3 regions of the Ligilactobacillus faecis genome follow, and region 2 is predicted to be linked to each of the others. Evidence: predicted binding sites of a transcription regulator. Region 2 holds the regulator's gene; each other region holds the start of a gene.

What was found. Region 2 encodes LexA, which represses DNA repair genes until DNA is damaged. Its sites were predicted from a motif close to CNAACANNTGTTNG; they were not measured.
Region 1: the regulator LexA is predicted to act here: its motif matches at 2,632-2,645, upstream of uvrB (excinuclease ABC subunit UvrB).
Region 3: the regulator LexA is predicted to act here: its motif matches at 2,704-2,717, upstream of QFX10_RS10335 (lactate dehydrogenase).

The regions. Positions count from the first base shown of each region.
Region 1 covers NZ_CP123639.1:1,606,095-1,612,832, forward strand. Annotated here, with positions in the region: gene lgt (prolipoprotein diacylglyceryl transferase) at 1-459, shown strand, start outside; gene QFX10_RS07330 (phospho-sugar mutase) at 823-2,550, shown strand; gene uvrB (excinuclease ABC subunit UvrB) at 2,701-4,704, shown strand; gene uvrA (excinuclease ABC subunit UvrA) at 4,721-6,738, shown strand, end outside.
Region 2 covers NZ_CP123639.1:1,845,881-1,852,618, reverse strand. Annotated here, with positions in the region: gene rpsB (30S ribosomal protein S2) at 1-516, opposite strand, end outside; gene QFX10_RS08460 (D-2-hydroxyacid dehydrogenase) at 704-1,687, opposite strand; gene QFX10_RS08455 (GIY-YIG nuclease family protein) at 1,924-2,199, opposite strand; gene QFX10_RS08450 (tRNA1(Val) (adenine(37)-N6)-methyltransferase) at 2,183-2,941, opposite strand; gene QFX10_RS08445 (lysophospholipid acyltransferase family protein) at 3,158-3,787, shown strand; gene QFX10_RS08440 (YneF family protein) at 3,873-4,097, opposite strand; gene QFX10_RS08435 (DUF896 domain-containing protein) at 4,183-4,476, opposite strand; gene lexA (transcriptional repressor LexA) at 4,630-5,253, shown strand; gene QFX10_RS08425 (glycerophosphoryl diester phosphodiesterase membrane domain-containing protein) at 5,485-6,738, shown strand, end outside.
Region 3 covers NZ_CP123639.1:2,261,019-2,267,756, forward strand. Annotated here, with positions in the region: gene typA (translational GTPase TypA) at 1-489, opposite strand, end outside; gene QFX10_RS10325 (inositol monophosphatase family protein) at 622-1,422, opposite strand; gene QFX10_RS10330 (UPF0223 family protein) at 1,438-1,719, opposite strand; gene QFX10_RS10335 (lactate dehydrogenase) at 1,731-2,633, opposite strand; gene def (peptide deformylase) at 2,868-3,422, shown strand; gene QFX10_RS10345 (hypothetical protein) at 3,476-3,943, opposite strand; gene QFX10_RS10350 (DNA-directed RNA polymerase subunit epsilon) at 4,186-4,398, shown strand; gene rnjA (ribonuclease J1) at 4,402-6,078, shown strand; gene QFX10_RS10360 (diacylglycerol/lipid kinase family protein) at 6,253-6,738, shown strand, end outside.

The DNA of each region.
Region 1 (6,738 bases), 240 kb from region 2:
CCAACCGTGATCTTAGCACAAGGGATCGGACGTTGGGGAAATTTTATCAACCAAGAAGCCCATGGTGAAGCAGTTAGTCGGATTTTCTTAGTCCAGATGCATTTACCCAACTTTATTATCGAACAGATGAATATCGGAGGCACATATTATCAACCGACCTTTTTATACGAATCTGTTTGGGATATTTTAGGTTTTTTAGTTTTGATCTTATTACGACATCGAAAAAAACTTTTTAAACAAGGTGAGATCTTTTTGACATATGTTGCTTGGTATTCTTTTGGACGTTTCTTTATCGAAGGGATGCGGACAGATAGTCTGATGCTTTTGGGCTTAAGAGTTTCGCAATGGCTCTCAGTCATATTGTTTATTGGAGCGCTTAGTACGATCATTTATCGTCGCTTAAATAACAAGCATCTCCCATGGTACTTAGTGGTACAAAAGGAAGATGATCAGGCATAGCTATTTAGAAGATGATTATTGCCGCTCTGATCTCAGATCTTATCTATGATTGGATAAAAGACCGGCACTAGATGAAAAATGCCACACTTGAAAAAGATCAAGTTGTGGCATTTTTCATTTTAGTAGGCCAAATTCTTCTGCTAGGAAGAAATTTTACCTGAAAATACTCGGCAAGTCAGTCAAATATACAGTCACAATTACACACTGAAGTCAAAATCATTGATAGATAAAGGATTTTTTAAGTGTCTTCGAATAGCGCAGTATTTTTTATTAAAAATAAATAGAAATCTGATATCATATTAAGAGAGAAAAATCTTGATATATAGTATACTGTACTTGATAGAGATAATTGAGGTGATATTAATGAGTTGGAAAGATACTTATAAGATCTGGAATGAACAAACAGAGCTTGATGCAGATGTTCGTGCTGATCTTGATCGTTTAGTTACTGATCAAACACAGCTTGAGGACGCTTTTTATGCTCCTCTTGAATTTGGAACGGCTGGAATGCGTGGAGTGATCGGCGCTGGGATCAACCGAATGAACATTTATACAGTTCGGCAAGCGACTGAAGGTCTAGCACGTTTGATGGATACTTTAGATGAAAAAACACGTTTACGTGGGGTAGCGATCAGTTATGATTCACGTCATAAGTCACAAGAGTTTGCTTTTGAAGCTGCGAAAGTTTTAGGTGCACACGGGATCCCAACTTTTGTATTTGAAAGTTTACGTCCAACGCCTGAGCTTTCCTTTGCAGTGCGTCATTTACACACTTATGCTGGGATCATGATCACAGCTAGCCATAATCCAAAACAATATAATGGCTATAAGATCTATGGTGAAGATGGGGCTCAGATGCCACCAAAAGAGTCAGATTTGATCACAGGTTACATTCGAGAAGTAACAGATCTTTTTGATGTTGCAGTTGAAACTAAAGAACACTTGATCGAAGCAGGACTTTTGAAGATCATCGGTTCTGAAGTTGATCAGGCCTACTTAGAAAATGCTAAAGAAGTTACGATCGATCGTGAATTGGTAGCTGAAGAAGGTAAGACGATGAAGCTCATCTTCACACCACTTCATGGGACTGGTGGGATGTTAGGTGAAAAAGCTTTGCGTCAAGCCGGCTTCGAAGATTTTACTTTAGTGCCAGAACAGGCGTTACCTGATCCTGATTTTTCAACAGTTGAGCATCCAAACCCAGAATTTACAGAAGCTTTTGATCTAGCCATTAAATTAGGTAAGGCTGAAAAAGCCGACCTATTAGTTGCGGTAGACCCAGATGCTGACCGTTTAGGTGCTGCTGTTCGTCAACCAGACGGTGAATATAAACTTTTAACGGGTAATCAGATCGCTGCTGTTATGTTGAATTACATTTTGACAGCACGCAAGAAAGCTGGTACTTTGCCTGCTAATGCTGCTGTTGTCAAATCGATCGTTTCGAGTGAATTTGCTACTAAAGTTGCAGAAGATTTTGGAGCAAGTGCGATCAATGTTTTGACAGGCTTCAAGTTTATTGCTGAACAGATCCAACACTTTGAAGAAACAAATGAACATACCTTTATGTTAGGTTTTGAAGAAAGTTATGGTTACTTAGTGCGTCCGTTCGTACGTGACAAAGATGCGATCCAATCATTAGTTTTACTAGCCGAAGTTGCTGCTTTCTACAAGAAACAAGGTAAGAACTTATATGATGGCCTGCAAGAGCTCTTTGAAAAGTATGGCTATTTTGCTGAAAAGACGATCGCTTTGACTTTTGATGGGGTCGAAGGTGCACAAGAGATCAAGAATCTGATGGTCAAATTCAGAGAAGATGCTCCAGCTGATTTTGCAGGACAAAAGGTCGTTGCTGTAGAAGATTATGCGTCATCAGAACGAAAAGTTACTGACGGACAAGTTGAAGAGATCAAACTGCCAAAATCAAATGTTTTGAAGTATATTTTAGCTGATGGAACATGGATCGCAGTTCGACCTTCAGGGACTGAACCAAAAATCAAGTTCTATATTGGAACTCAAGGCAAGACTTTAGCCGAAGCTAATGAAAAATGTCAAAGCTTTGAAGAGGCGATCAATGCCTTTATCAAAGGCTAATATCTAAACTATAAAAAGGATCTCTGTTTCAATTTGAAATGGAGGTCTTTTTTTTGCGAAAATATGTTCTTTTTTTGGGTGCAAAAATACGTTTGGTGTAGTATGATAGATAGAGCGAAATAAGTTTTTACACAAGGGGGTATAGATCAGATGATCGAACGTCAAGCTGATAAGGAGTTCAAATTAGTTTCAAAATATGAACCAACTGGAGATCAACCTACTGCGATCGCAAGTTTAGTTGATGGGATAAAAGCAGGAAAAAAAGAACAGATCTTACTTGGAGCGACTGGGACGGGGAAAACCTTTACCATCTCAAATGTGATCGCAAAAGTTAATAAACCGACGCTCGTTTTAGCTCATAATAAGACGCTTGCCGGTCAGCTCTATGGGGAATTCAAAGAATTCTTCCCAGAAAATGCAGTTGAGTATTTTGTTAGTTACTATGATTACTACCAACCAGAAGCTTACGTCCCCTCAAGTGATACGTACATTGAAAAAGATTCAAGTATAAATGACGAGATCGATAAATTGCGCCACTCAGCTACTAGTTCGTTGCTCGAACGAAATGATGTGATCGTAGTTGCTTCGGTCTCGTCGATCTTTGGTTTAGGTGATCCAAATGAATATCGCGATCAAGCTCTTTCTTTGCGTGTTGGGCAAGAACTTGAACGCGACAAATTATTACAACAATTGATCGAAGTTCAATTCGAACGAAATGATATCGATTTTCAACGGGGGCGTTTTCGTGTCCGAGGCGATGTAGTCGAGATCTTTCCAGCTTCACGAGATGAACAAGCATTGCGTATTGAATTTTTTGGCGACGAGATCGATCGGATCCGTGAAGTTGATCCTTTGACAGGCGAGATCTTAGGAGATCGCAGTCATGTTGTGATCTTCCCAGCGACCCACTTTTTAACGAGTGGTGAAAGGTTAGAAAGTTCGATCCAAAGTATTGAAGCTGAACTCAAAGAACGCTTAGAGGTTTTACGTGAAGAAGGTAAACTTTTAGAAGCTCAGCGACTTGAACAACGTACAACTTATGATATCGAGATGTTGCGTGAGATGGGATATTGTTCAGGGATCGAAAATTACTCTCGCCATATGGATGGACGCAAGCCAGGGCAAGCACCGTATACGCTACTTGATTTTTTCCCAGATGATTTTTTGATCGTTGTCGACGAATCACACGTGACGATGCCTCAAGTACGCGGGATGTATAATGGTGACCGCTCGCGCAAGCAAATGTTGGTCGATCATGGTTTCCGTTTGCCAAGTGCCTTAGATAATCGGCCGTTAAAATTAGCTGAATTTGAAGACCATGTCGATCAGATCGTCTATATGTCAGCTACTCCTGGTGAATATGAAAAAGAGCATACTGATGAAGTTGTGCAACAGATCATTCGTCCAACAGGGCTTTTAGATCCAGACGTTGAAGTTCGCCCGATCATGGGGCAAATGGACGATCTTGTTTGCGAGATCGAAAAACGAGTCAAACGAGATGAGCGTGTTTTTGTAACAACTTTGACCAAAAAGATGGCTGAAGACCTAACTGACTATTTCAAGGAAATGAGTATCAAAGTCAAATATCTACATTCGGATATCAAGACACTTGAACGAACAGAGATCGTTCGTGACTTACGTTTAGGTAAATTTGACGTCTTAGTTGGGATCAACTTATTGCGTGAAGGGATCGATGTGCCAGAAGTTTCCCTTGTTGCGATCTTAGATGCTGATAAAGAAGGATTTTTACGCAATGAACGCTCCTTGATCCAAACGATCGGGCGGGCAGCACGTAACGAAAATGGACATGTGATCATGTATGCTGATAAGGTGACAGATTCGATGCAAGCTGCGATAGATGAAACAAAGCGGCGGCGAACGCTCCAAATGCAATACAATGAGGAGCACCATATCAAACCAAAAACAGTCAAAAAAGCGATCCGTGATGTGATCACGATCACAGCTAAACCAGAAGAGCACCTAAAAGATCTTGATCGAGAGATCGCTTTTGATGAATTAGATAAGAAAGAACAGTTAGAGATGATCGCACGTTTAGAAGAACAAATGCGGACCGCGGCTAAAAACTTAGAATTTGAAGATGCAGCTGCATTGCGGGATACTGTTTTAGAGTTAAAAACACAGATCGGACAGTAATAGAGGGGGAATTATTGTGGCTAAAAATAAGATCACGATCCGAGGAGCACGTGAACATAACTTAAAGGATATCAATGTTGAGATCCCAAAAGATAAATTAGTCGTGATCACGGGTCTTTCAGGTTCAGGTAAAAGTTCTTTAGCGTTTGATACGCTCTATGCTGAAGGACAAAGACGTTATGTTGAAAGTCTGTCATCTTATGCTAGGCAATTTTTAGGACAGATGGATAAACCAGACGTCGATTCGATCGACGGTCTTTCGCCAGCGATCTCGATCGATCAAAAAACAACTTCAAAAAATCCACGTTCGACTGTTGGAACAGTAACTGAGATCAATGATTACTTGCGTTTGCTGTGGGCACGGGTAGGCACGCCGATCTGCCCCAATGATGGAAATGTGATCACAAGTCAATCAGTTGAACAAATGGTCGATCGGGTCTTAAGTTTGCCAGAACGGACGAAAGTACAGATCTTAGCTCCGATCGTGCGTGGCAAAAAAGGACAACATAAAAAACTTTTAGAAAAGATCAAACGTGAAGGTTTTGTGCGTGTGCTCATTGATGGTGAGATGCATGATATCGAAGAAAACATCGAGCTAGATAAAAATCAAAAGCATGATCTGGCTGTTGTTGTTGATCGGATCGCATTGCGTTCTGGGATCAGGTCACGGTTATTTGACTCATTTGAAGCGGCTTTACGTTTAGCTGATGGCTATGCAACAGCTGATATCATCGGAGGTGAAACGCTACAATTCTCTGAGAATTTTGCTTGCCCGTACTGTGGATTTACGATCGGTGAATTAGAACCACGTTTGTTTTCTTTTAATGCTCCTTTTGGGGCTTGTCCAGATTGTGATGGCCTGGGTGTCAAATTGGAAGTCGACGTTGATCTAATTGTGCCAGATCGCACTAAAACGTTGAATGAAGGCGCAATGGAGCCTTGGAATCCGATCAGTTCAAAATATTATCCGACTCTTTTAAAGCAAGCTTGTGACGCCTTTGGGATCGATATGGATACGCCTTTTGAAGATCTTTCAAAAGAACAACAACAGTTAGTTTTATATGGGGCAGGTGAGCAAACATTTCATTTTACCTATGAAAATGACTTTGGTGGGATCCGTGATATCGATACGACCTTTGAAGGGATCATTCCTAATATCGAGCGCCGTTATCGGGAAACAAATAGTGATTTTACCCGTGATGTGATGCGAAAATATATGACAAGTCTGAAATGTAATACTTGTCATGGTTATCGTTTAAACCAAAAAGCCTTAGCTGTCAAGATCGCAGGTAGACATATCGGAGAAGTTTCTGAATTGCCGATCGCTGAAGAATTAGCCTTTTTTAAAGAGTTAAACTTTGATGAACAAGCAGAACAGATCGCTCGTCCGATCTTAAAAGAGATCATTGATCGCTTGACTTTCTTAGTCAATGTTGGCCTAGATTATTTGAATCTTAGTCGCTCAGCCCGAACGCTCTCTGGTGGTGAGGCTCAACGGATCAGATTAGCAACTCAGATCGGCTCCAACCTTTCTGGTGTCTTATATATTTTAGATGAACCGTCGATCGGGCTGCATCAACGCGATAATGATCGGTTGATCGCTTCTTTAAAAGCAATGTGTGAGTTAGGCAATACGCTAGTTGTTGTGGAACATGATGAGGATACGATGCGTGCAGCTGACTATTTGATCGATATCGGTCCTGGAGCTGGAGCACATGGTGGACAAGTGATGGCGGCTGGTACGCCTAAACAAGTGGCACGTAGTACTAGATCATTAACAGGTCAATATTTAGCTGGCAAAAAGTATATTCCGATCCCAGCTAAACGGCGCACAGGCAACGGCTTAGCTTTAAAACTTTATGGAGCTTCTGAAAATAACTTGAAAGATGTTGATGTAACGTTCCCGTTGGGCGAGTTTATCGCTGTTACAGGTGTTTCTGGTTCTGGAAAATCGACCTTGGTCAATATGATCTTAAAACGTGCTTTAGCACAAAAACTACATCATAATTCTGAAAAACCAGGTAAATATAAAAA
Region 2 (6,738 bases):
TGCGATACGTTCCTTGCGTGGGTCAACGATGAACAATACATCTGGGATGCGTGGCATATCTTCGATACCACCAAGGAATTTTTGAAGACGATCACGTTCTTTGATCAATAAAGCAACTTCTTTCTTAGGTAGCACTTCAAATGTACCATCTTCTTCCATCGCTTTGATCTCTTTCAAACGCTTGATACGTGTTTGGATCGTGTTCCAGTTTGTCAATGTACCACCTAACCAACGATGGTTTACGTAGTATTGACCTGCACGTTTTGCTTCTTCTTCGATCGCATCTTGTGCTTGTTTCTTTGTACCAACAAATAAGATAACGCCGTCGTTTGCAGCAGCATCTTTCATGAAGTCATAAGCTTCATCGATCAACTTAACCGTTTTTTGTAAGTCGATGATGTAGATCCCATTACGTTCTGTGAAGATATATTTCTTCATCTTAGGATTCCAACGACGTGTTTGGTGACCGAAATGTACACCAGCTTCAAGTAATTGTTTCATGGAAATAACAGCCATTACAATTAACCTCCAAAATAGTTTTATTATCCTCCCCTATGTTCAACGAATAAAAAACTCAGCTCCGAGCACTCTTTTATCCATCGCATAGAGTGTGAATTGTACCTCAAGAGGCACTTCTAACATTATAAAGTAATAACTACACATTTGCAATAATTAAGTAGTAAAATATTTAATTACTTTTTGATCATTCAACTAAAGTCGGCGCAGTCCCTGTCTCAAGTACTGCTTTGGCCGAATCAAGCGCGATCGTCACCATATTTTCGACCGCAGTTTCTGTATAAAAAGCGATATGCGGTGTCATGACCACATTATCAAGCGCTACTAGTTCATTAAAGAGTTCGTCTTTGACACCAATATCTTCTAGATCATGATTAAAGATCGGTGTTTCATATTCATACGTGTCTAAAGCAGCTCCTCCAAGACGTCCAGCTTTTAAAGCTTCCAGTAAAGCTTTCGAATCGATCAAAGAGCCCCGAGCTGTATTGATAATATAAGCTCCTGGTTTCATTTTTTTGATCAAAGCTTCATCGATCAAATAGCCTTCTGACCCTGGCATATGAAGTGTCACAACGTCTGCTTGGGATACTAGTTCTTCTAATGTATCGACATAAAGCCCCTGTGCTTCAAGTTTTGGGTCATGATAAGGATCATAAGCGATCACTTTAGCTCCAAAACCACGATAGATCTCAAGTGCAGCTTTGCCGATCCGACCAGTTCCGACCAAGCCGATCGTCAAAGCGCGGATCTCTTTACCTACAAAAGGTGCCCAACGATAATCGTTTTTAGCCATCCGCTTACGATAAATATTTTGATTACGTAAAAGTTGCAGTAACGTTGCAACGGAAAATTCAGCGATCGCATTTGGCGAATAAGCGGGAACATTAGTTACTGCGATCTTATTTGCCTTAGCTGAAGCTAGATCTAGATTATCGACACCGACATTTCTGATCGAAATATCTTTTACTCCATAGCTAGCAAGTTTGTCAAAGAGATCACTTGGATAGACTCCAGTCTGAAAACTGATCACAGCATTATACCCTTTGGCTAGCGGAAGATTCTCATCAGTCAACTCTTCAGTGACTAATTTGACTGGGACAGCATTTTCTTTTGCCCATTTTTCAAAATAATTTTGTTCGTCTTGGCGTACGTTATATGCAATAAATTTCATAAAACTAAATTCTATAAGATGTGACTGACTAGAAAGCTTATAGATTTCCTTTCACAAATTTTATTGGCAGTTATCCTAAATACGATAAACTGCTTTAACTTAGTTTTTATACCTGATATCTTGTCACATTTTTGTTCCTTCTGGTGATATCAAAGCCAGATCTATTAGAATAGACCACTGATCTTATTTTAACAAAATTTTTTCACTGACCGTTAGTCTAAAATACTAAAGACCTTTTATTCAATTACGATCCCTTGCTCGCACAAATATTTGAGTTTTTGCTTACGCTTTAACTGTTTAAAAGCATACTCTTTTTGCAGTGCTGCGCGCTTAGTCGAAAAACATTCGTGGTAGATCAACTTAACAGGGCGTCGCGCTCGCGTATATTTAGCACCTTTACCTTGATTATGCACTTTGAGTCGCTTGGCAAGGTCAACAGTAAAACCACTGTATAAAGTTTGATCGCAACATTGCAAAACATAAAAATAGTAGCATTTAGTCTTTTTTTCCATATAGGACCTCTTTGATAAAAGGCAAGTACTCATCATTTTCATCATATACAGTGATCGGTGGCAAGAAACGCACACCTCCCGTACGCCCATCTTTTATTGCTTCGATCAAGACCATATTAGCTTCTCGACCAGCTTTAGGATAAACAAGTTGGATCTTTTTAGGCGCTAGGCGATGTTTTTTCATCAATTCTGTGATCTCAAATAAACGCTCTGGGCGATGGACAAAATATGTTTTACCACGTGTTTTTAAAAGACCACTTGTTACTTGGAGCGTCTCTTCTAAAGTTACTGTGATCTCATGGCGTGCGATGGCTAAATACTGGTTGGGGTTCTTTTTACTTTTAGGAAGATCAGAAAAATATGGCGGATTACAAGTCACTACGTCATAAGTATCTTTGTTCAAATATTTGAATGTATCATTTAGATCGATATTCAAAACAGCGACCTGATCTTCAAGCTGATTTAAATAGACACTGCGTTGAGCCATCTGAGCTAAGCGTTCTTGTAATTCGATCTCAATGATCTGAGCTTTAGTCTTAGCAGTCAAAAACAACCCCACTGCTCCATTACCCGCACAAAGATCCACGATCTTAGCTTGGCTCTTTAACGGTGGTGCAGCAAAATGTGCTAGTAAGACTGCATCCAGCGAGAATGAAAAAACACTTGGGCTTTGGATTATCTTGATATCATTTGCGTATAATTGATCGATCCGTTCATCTGCCGTCAGTGCAAAATCAGTCATATAGACACCTTCTTCGTCAAATTTAACTTCACTGGTCAAAAAGCAAAAACCAGTTTTACTTTCCAATGTATACTATGCTCAGTAGCTTGTCAAAAATCAACGTGCGCGTTTTGCAAACAATGCACGATGTAGTATAATATAGAGCATGTTAAATAGTAAGTTTGGCGCTTAATAACAGCACTCACTTACTTTTTTTAGATGAAAGGGGAAAGTCTTGTGTTTTATTCATTCATTCGTGCGCTAGTCCATGGTCTCGTCGTTTTGATCAACGGTAAGCCACGATACGTTGGTAAAGAAAACTTGCCCACAGGTAACTACATTTTAGTTGGGCCACACCGAACTTGGTTTGATCCCCTCTATTTTGCCTTAGCTGCTTCACCTAAAAAATTCAGTTTTATGGCTAAAGAGGAGCTCTTTAAAAATCCGATCTTGCGTTTTATTTTAAGACATGCCAACGCTTTTCCAGTAGATCGTAAAAATCCAGGACCTTCAGTGATCAAAACACCTGTCAAATTATTAAAGAAAAGTGATCTTTCTTTGATCATGTTTCCATCTGGAACACGACATTCACAAGAAATGAAAGGTGGCGTCGTTTTGATCGCTAAAATGACTGGGGTGCCGATCGTTCCAGCAGTTTACCAAGGTCCTTTGACTTTCAAAGCCTTATTTAGTCGAAAAAAAGCAACTGTCAGCTTTGGTAAACCATTTTACGTCGATCGCAAAATGAAGATCAATGATGAAAATCAAGCCAAAGTGATCGCTGAGATGGAAAAGGCTTTTCATGAACTTGATACAGCGCTCGATCCAAATTTCAAATATATCGATCCTAGCCAAAATAATAAGTGACTTGGCCTCGATCATTAAATAATGCAGTATTCAGCTTACTAAAAAAGCAGACTCTTAAAGGTCTGCTTTTTTAGTAAGCTTTCGCTTATTTCTTTGACATATTTGATCGCATGGAGGCCATCATCTGATGCAATTTCTTTTCTGAAGGTTTTTGACCCATTTGGATCATCATTGTTCGAAGCATTTGTTCATTGATCGGAGGATTTTTCTTCAAATAATCTTCCATGTATCTCCGAGCGGCAAAAAAGCCCCCAACAAAACCAAGGATCAGAGCTACGATCACGATCACTACCCAAATTCCTGTCGACATCATTGCACCCCCTTTATTAAGAATTCATTCAATATCTTATTCTACACAACTAGCCCTTAAAAATAAAGCCTGAGCGCGATTTTACTCAGTTATCACGCAAGCCCCGTTCACGTTGGATCTTTTTAACTTTTTCTGGCGTAACTTCTTTTCCATCTTTGTCATAGATTTGAAGCATTTCAACGTGGCTACGGAAGTTTTCACGAAACATCGCTAAATATGTTTTGCGCAATTCTTGTTGTTCTTTTGCCTCTTCGTCTGTTAAAGTTCCTTCTTTTTTCTTCTTGGCAAGTTCATTGATCCGATCGATCAATTCTTGTGGGATCGCACCCTTCTTTTGTTCTTCAACAGCTTCTAATTCTTTTTCTTCTTTTTCTGACATCATAATTCCTCTTTTCACAGCTGATATACAACTATATTTTAGCTCAAATCCCTTTAAAAGTCACCTATTCCCTCTACAAAAACAAACATCCGTTTGTCACAAATCAACTTCTATGCTATACTCTATTTATAAATATGCAACGAGGTGTTCAAAATGACAAAATCATCCGAGACAAGACAAATGAACATTTTGCGTTTCATCTATAATATGGTCGAAAGTAAAGGATATCCCCCAACGGTGCGTGAGATCGGGCGTGCAGTCTCACTTTCCTCAACTTCAACTGTCCACGGACACTTAGCTCGGCTGACAAAAAAAGGTTTGCTCAAACGCGATCCTACTAAGCCCCGTGCAATGGAAGTCACTCAAGCTGGTCTTGAAGCTTTAGGGATCGAAGAAGAGCACGATCAGATCCCGATCGTGGGCACTGTTACTGCCGGTGTTCCGATATTAACAGTCGAAGAGACAACAGATTACTTCCCACTTCCACCTAACTTAAAAGACGCAAGTGACCTTTTCATGCTCAATATCCGTGGTGAAAGTATGATCGATGCTGGGATATATGATGGTGACTTAGTTATCGTCAGAAAACAAGCTAGCGCTGATAATGGCGACATCGTGATCGCTATGACTGAAGACGATGAAGCAACATGTAAACGTTTTTTCAAAGAAGTCGATCATTTTCGGCTTCAACCAGAAAATGAGACGATGGAACCGATCATCTTACAACAAGTTACGATCTTAGGTAAAGTTATCGGTCTTTATCGGGATATGATCTGAGCCAAAAAATTATTATTAGTCTCCTAAAGATAAAATATCGCTTTTTATCTTTAGGAGATTTTTTGTTGTCTCACACAATTCGGTTGGGTACAATATAGTTAAGAAAACTATAATTTTGATCTCTGGAGAAAGTTAAAATGTAACCAGAGTCCACTTACTAAATTTTTTTGTAAAGGAGAAACTATCTTTCTTTCTGATCAGATGATCTTACATTGATATAGTCAAATAACTATGCATTCTATCCGTGACTTTCGCCTTCATTGGAAGCAGTACCTAGTACTTTTTTTGAGTGTCGACCTCTTTCTCGAACTACTTGTTGTCCCTTTGTTCAACAGTTTGACTTCCTTACTGCTCCATTTAGGCAAGATCCCCTATCTTTCGTACACTAATGCTTTCCAAGTCATCACGGCTCACCCTTTTGTCACCCTAAGTCTTTTTCTTGAGCTACTCTGCTTGATCGCTTGTGTATTCATCCAGTTTGCCTTTATCTTAAACGGAGTTGCTCGGATCGAAAAAAAACAATTTAGTTTCACTGCACTCTTTTATGATACCTTCTCACAATTTAAACATCTCGATCCATTGGGAATGATCTTTTTTACTTTCTATTTCTTACTGATCGTTCCATTTAGTGGTATATTTTTAAAAAGTCCACTGTTAAGTAAGGTCGTCGTCCCTGAATTTATTCTCGAATTTCTCTTCAAAAAACCGCTCTATGCAAGCTTGATCACGCTCTTTTATTTAATTGTTTTTATCATAAGTATCCGCCTGCTTTATGTTTTACCTGTCCTCCTTTTAAAAAAACAATCACTTAAAAAAGCTGTAGCAACGAGTTTTCAGTTGACTAAAGGACGTTTTGTCTTTTTTAGTTTAAAATTACTTAAGCTCTCCTTACTCGCCTTTAGTGGTAATTTTCTCTTACTTGGTGGCTTATACCTACTTCAAACTTGGTTTGATCAACGTTCAGCCTGGTTGGCACTAAGCGCAGGAAGCCTCAACGTCACTTTATTACAACTCGGAAGCTTTTTGATCACGATCTGGGTAAGTGTTACGCTCTTTCGGCTACTCTTACCACATGAATTTGAGCTCTCTGCATATAAGAGCACGAAAAGAAGTCGTCTAGAACGTTCAGCTCGTCTGCTAGTCTTTTTATTCAGCGGGCTCACTCTCTTAAGTAACGGATTTTATTTAGTAAATATCGGAAACATGCCTTTGATCATCTCACACCGTGGCGTTGATAATGAAAATGGTGTCCAAAATACATTGCCTGCTTTACGAAAAACAGCAAAATCAAAGCCAGATTATGTTGAGATCGATGTCCAAGAGACAAAAGACCAGCGCTTTGTCGTTATGCATGATGAAAATCTCAAAGAACTAACAGGACGCGATGTCAGTCCCCAAGAATTGACTCTAGCACAACTGACTGCTTTAACAGTACAAGAAAATGGATATACAGCTAAGATCCCTAGTTTGGATGAATATCTCAAA
Region 3 (6,738 bases), 420 kb from region 2:
TGGGAATTCTAATTGATCTTCATCTGCCCCAAGTTCGATAAAGAGGTCTAACACTTCATCTACGACTTCTTCTGGTCGAGCACCTGGACGGTCGATCTTGTTGATGATCACGATCGGTGTTAAATGTTGTTCTAAAGCTTTTTTCAACACAAAACGTGTTTGTGGCATCGTTCCTTCAAAAGCATCAACGATCAATAAAACACCATCGACCATTTTCATGATACGCTCAACTTCACCACCAAAATCGGCATGTCCTGGTGTATCTAAAATGTTGATCTGTTTACCATTATATTTAACGGCCGTATTCTTTGAAAGGATCGTGATCCCGCGTTCCTTTTCAATATCGTTTGAATCCATCGCACGATCGCCGATCTCCGTATGTTCATCAAGTGTATCTGATTGTTTTAATAATTCGTTAACTAACGTTGTTTTACCATGGTCGACATGGGCGATAATAGCAACGTTGCGAATATCATCACGTGTTTTCAAAGTTCTTTCTTCCTTTCAAGAATCTGTTGCTTGAGAAATGCTCGACTTGACTTAAAGTGTGCTCAGTTTCAGCCTATATTTTCATGAAAAAAATATAGGCATTTTCACTGAGTGCCATAAAAAAACTGTGACTTAGTCGCCACAGTTCCAAACATTCGGTCGATCCAACTGTTTGAGAATATCTTTTTCAGCATTTTTCGTCGCTACTAATACATCGTTTGATGATAACATATCAAACGGGCGTCCGTCAATCGTTTCCACGACTAAACCTTGAACATGCGCCAAGATCTTTCCAGCTGCATAATCCCACGGATGTAAATGTGACAGATACCCCAGTGTCTTACCAGTCAAAACATGGATGAAGCCAAGCCCCGCACTACCATAGACACGGATCCCCAAACTTGCTTTGACAGCTTTTTTTACATGACAATAATCTTCTACGAGCATCCGACCGCTGATATCTAGCAGACCTTCACTCAAGGGGAGATCTTTTGGCGGAGCAAGTTTCTCATCATTACAGTAAACACCGCATTCTGGTCCGCCCCAATAAAGTTTATTAGCAGTGACATCTAAAATATAACCTAATTTTTCATGCCCATTTTCATAAACAGCTAACATACTTGCAAAGTGATCTCTTTGTTTGACATAGTTCATCGTTCCGTCAACTGGATCGATGACCCAGACTAGACCTGGATAAGTTGTTAAACCGTTGTCTTTATCGCCCTCTTCGCCTAAGATCTTTGAATCAGGAAAAGTTGTTTTGATCTGCTTTACAAAGTAAGCTTCGATCTCTTGATCAACGTTTGTCACTAAGTCGGTCCGGTCACTTTTTTGTTTGATCTCAAGTGGCTTTTGATCACTTGTCCGCAATTTTTGTTGGACAACAGTGAACCACTCAGTGATCGCTTCATTTAATTTTGTCCATTCTGTCATCTCAAATCAGACCTTTTAACTATATTTAATGTATTTCTTATTGCTTTCTTTAACATATTTTATCGCTTGATATAGGCTTAGACCACTTGCCCGTTTAAAGTCACGATCGAGTTGCTTTTGTGCCATGATCGCAGGTTCCATTTTCAAGAAACGCTCATATTTTGCTAAAAATTCATCGCGAGCGATCCCAGAAGTATAAACTTTTTCAACTGCTTCATAAAATTCACTAGCGATAATGATCTCTGCCGTTGACCATTCTGGCATCAATGGATATTCAAAATTTTCTGTTATCTTCATTACTGTATCCCCTAATTTTTTCGTAATCGTTCTAATTCCTCAACGACTTTTTGTTTAGTTGCTAAATATGTTTGTTTTTCTTCTTCTGATAAATTCAATTTAGCCATATGTTTGATCCCTTGCTTGGCGATCACAACTGGTTCACTAAGCGCGATCTTTTGCGTCGCAAATTCCACTTCGTGTGTCAGTGGTACTAAGATCGGGTGGTTGAAAAATAATGCTTTGATAACGCGTCGCAAACACCGAGTCGTCATCATCGTGTGCATCAAGCGTTCTTTTTCTTGATACGTCTTTTCGATCTCATCTAAGTTAGCTTGCCCAAATAAGCTCTTATCTTGTGCAACTAAGCTCAAAATGAGGTTACCTGCGATCTGAGCACGACTCCAAGTGATCAAAGAATCGCTTGTCGTTCCAATGACGTTTGCATAGATCGGATCACTCCCAAGATCTAATTGTCGTCCAAGTAGCAACGCCACTACTTCAGATAACGGCATCGTACCCAAACCAAAAACATCACTTGCAGGCAGACCAGAAAAACGTAACGCTGAATAGACCCACAAATGATCATCAGGAGTCACAAAACAGATCTTGCCTTTAAATCCATTTGCCATCGCTTGATTGATGATCAATTGCGTCCACTTTCTTTGGGTATTTTTTTCATTTTCTTTAACAAATTCGATCGGTGCAGGTCCGATCAATAAAAGCTCTAATTTATCCCATTTTGGATGCATCGTTGCTTCTAAAGTAAAATTATCAGCTAACTCTGCGTTGGCCAATAATGTCTGCATCTGTTCTGAAATGTGATCAGAAATTTGAAATAAATATCCATGTAGTTGATCGTCGTGTAAAATACAGGAGTTTAAAAACAAGGTCAATTCATCACTTATACCACACACCATCAAATTATTCTCCACTATGATCCCTCCGTTATCGTTGACCGAGCTTAACAAAGAACATAAGTATAACTTTTTAGCGCCAAAAATGCAAACATATTTTCGAAGACCATTAGATCATAGGCTTATTATAGCATAAACTTGTTCTACGTCCGTTTACTTTTTCCGCATTAAAAATCGCTAAATTCTTTTTCGTCCAAAACTATAAAAATGTGCTAAGATGGAGAAGAAAGTACAAATGAAGGGATGATAATATTGCTTACGATGCATGATATTATCCGCGAAGATCATCCAACTTTGCGGGCACGAGCAGAAAAATTCGAATTTCCATTGACTGCAGAAGAAAAAGAAACAGCACAAAAGATGATGGAATTTCTTGAAAATAGTCAAGATGAAAAGATCGCTGAAAAATATAATCTCCGCGCTGGCGTTGGTTTAGCGGCTCCACAGATCAACGTTTCTAAACGAATGACTGCCGTCCTTGTTCCAGGTGAAGAAGGTGCCGAACCGATCTTTAAAGAGATCTTGATCAACCCAACGATCTTGAGCGAATCAGTTCAAATGGCTGCACTCTCTGAAGGCGAAGGCTGCCTTTCCGTTGACCGTGATGTGCCTGGTTATGTACCTCGTCACGCTCGCATCAAACTTCGCTGGTACGATCTCGATGGGAATGAACATATCAAACGTTTACGCGATTACCCTGCGATCGTTGTGCAACATGAGATCGATCACTTGAATGGTATCCTTTTCTTCGATCATATCAATGAAAAAGAACCTTTTGCTACGACTGAAGGAATGATCTTACTTTAGTCAAAGATAGATCCACTAAAATCTTCTAAAAGAAGACTTTAGTGGATCTATCTTTATTTTCCATCTAATTGACTGACATCGCGAATGTAACTTGCAGTCGCACGATTGATCACATAAGCAAGATCTATGTGTAACGTTTTTTCTTTTAACCACAGATCAGAGATCACAAAAACTTGTTCACTGTACTCTGAGGTCAAGTGCTCTTCTTTGGCAAAGAGCTTTAGCTGGAGCGTTAATGCTTGCCGAAGAGCATTTAGATCCAAGTTATCTGGTCGTTGTAAGTATCCTTGGTATTCAAAAGCTAAAACTCCTTTTCCCCAAATATCTGCGATCGGTCTAGGCGAACTGAGCTCCAACGGTTGCTTTAAAACTAAAGGCAAACACTTTTTTACGGCTTTCTCTGTTAGCTTTTGACTATCAGCTTGTAAGATCGTCAAAGCTTTTTTTTGACGCCAAATATGACCAAACATGAGCGCTCCTCCGATCAAAATAGCGCCAATCAAGATATATACTATCTCCAAAATCTCACCTACTTAAAGTTCAACTACTCTTAATTATGGCACAGACTTTAAATTTTTCCAAAAACAAACATTTTAAGCGCCATCTAGACGCGTTCCAAGCTCTCTTTATATACTTAACTTCCAAACTATGGTAAAATAGACTTAATTATTGTGCAAACAATCCTTGTTCGGAAGTTTATTTTTTGCTGAAATGTACTTTCAAGTGCAAATTATTAAAAATCTATATTTAAGGAGGATCATTAATGATCTTTAAAGTTTATTATCAACCATCTAAAAAAATCAATCCTCGACGTGAAAACACGTTATCACTATATTTAGAAGCAGACTCAGAACCAGAAGCAAGAATCTTAGTTGAATCAAATACAGAATACAATGTAGAATTTATCGAAAAACTTGATGACGCAGCTTTAGCTTATGAAAAAGAGAGTCCAGCTTTTAAATTGACGGAGTTCTAAAAAATGAAGAAGCTAAACGTCAAAAATAACGAGACTGCCGTTTTTGCACTCGGTGGTCTAGGTGAGATTGGGAAAAATACTTATGGTATCCAATTTCAAGACGAGATCATCGTTGTTGACGCTGGAATCAAATTCCCCGAAGATGATCTCCTTGGTATTGATTACGTCATTCCTGACTATCAATACTTAGTTGCAAATCAGCAAAAAATCAAAGCTTTAGTAATTACCCACGGACATGAAGATCATATCGGCGGGATCCCTTACCTCTTAAAACAAGTCAATGTACCGATCTATGCTGGACCTTTAGCTTTGGCATTGATCAAAAGCAAACTTGAAGAGCATGGGCTTTTGAACTCGACTGAGTTACATGAGATCAACGAAGATACCGTCTTACGTTTTCGCAAGACAAGCGTTTCTTTCTTTCGTACGACGCACTCGATCCCTGATACTTTAGGGGTCGCTGTTAAAACTCCTTCAGGTACGATCGTATGTACTGGTGATTATAAATTCGACTTGACTCCGATCACCAATCAGCCCCCTAACCTCCAAAAGATGGCTCGGCTAGGTGAGGAAGGCGTTTTATGTCTACTCTCTGATAGCACGAATGCTGAAGTTCCAAACTTCACTAAATCAGAACGTTGGGTCGGTAAATCGATCAAGCGGATCTTTGAACAAGTCGAAGGACGGATCATCTTTGCAACTTTTGCTTCCAACATCTCTCGTGTTCAACAAGCAGCAGCAGCAGCAATCGCTAAAGGTCGCAAGATCGCTGTCTTTGGGCGAAGCATGGAAGCAGCGATCGTCAACGGGCGAGAACTTGGTTATCTTGACATTCCTGACGATTCACTCGTTGATGCTCGTGAGATCAATAGCCTACCGGCAAATAAAGTAATGATCTTATGTACGGGGTCTCAAGGAGAACCGATGGCTGCTTTGAGTCGGATCGCTAACGGAACTCACCGTCAAGTTGCGATCCAACCTGGAGATACAGTTGTCTTTTCAAGTTCACCGATCCCTGGTAATACTTTAAGTGTCAATAAAGTCATCAATGAACTTGAAGAAGCTGGAGCAACAGTGATCCACGGTAAAGTCAATAATATTCACGCCTCTGGCCACGGTGGTCAAGAAGAACAAAAACTGATGTTGCGTTTACTCAAGCCCAAGTTCTTCATGCCAGTCCACGGTGAATATCGCATGCTAAAGATCCATACTGAATTAGCTGAAAAATGCGATGTACCTGTTGAAAATTCTTTTATCTTAGAAAATGGCGATGTCTTAGCTTTGACTAAAGATTCGGCTCGTTATGCCGGTCATTTCAATGCCGAAGATGTTTATGTCGATGGTTCTGGGATCGGAGATATCGGTAATGTCGTCTTACGTGATCGTCGCATTTTATCTGAAGAAGGACTAGTCGTTGTCGTTGCCACGATCGATATGCAAAGACGTGAGATCTTAGCAGGTCCTGACTTACTTTCACGCGGTTTCATCTATATGCGCGAATCAGGCGAACTGATCAAACAAGGACGACGTCGTGTCTACCGAACGATCAAACAAACGTTGAAAAATGAAAAGGTGACTGAAGCGATGCTACGGGAAAATATCATTGCTGAACTCCAAACATTCTTGTTCGAGCAGACCGAACGGCATCCGATGATCTTACCAATGTTTGTCACAGTTTAAGATTTATCTTTTAAGGAAAACAAGCTAAATAAGTTTGTTTTCCTTTTTTAATGCGTACGTTATCTTGTCGCTCACCTAAATATTAGCTATAATTATTTAGTAGCGCCTTTTTTGCGCTGAGACTATCTTTAAAGAAAGGAATTATATGCTAAAGCTCTAGGACCTCTGGCATATTTGGATAGCAGATTGAGATCTTTCTTTATTATTATCAATCCACAAGCAAACGATGCAAAAGCTACAAAAGTCTGGGAAAAAGTACGTCCAATTTTAGATTCACGTCAGATCGATTACGCTTTTCGTTTGACTGATCATCCTGGCCATGCAACGCAACATGTTCGCTTATTTTTCAATAAACTAACAACTACTGAAGCTAAAAAATATATTACCCTTGTGATCGGTGGCGATGGAACTTTAAATGAAGTTTTGAATGCTTTGAAAAAAGAAGTTTCACCTGAGATCCCCCTGGCTTTTCTCCCTGCTGGCAAAAATAATAACTTTGCTAAAGGGATCGGATTAGCTGAGGACCCATTGATCGCATTAGAACAGATCTTAGCTACGACTGATCCAGTTTACTACGATATCGGTGAATACCAAGAAACGACCCATAGTGAACAAGGGTATTTTTTGAATGATTTTGGGATCGGGCTTGATGCTTATATG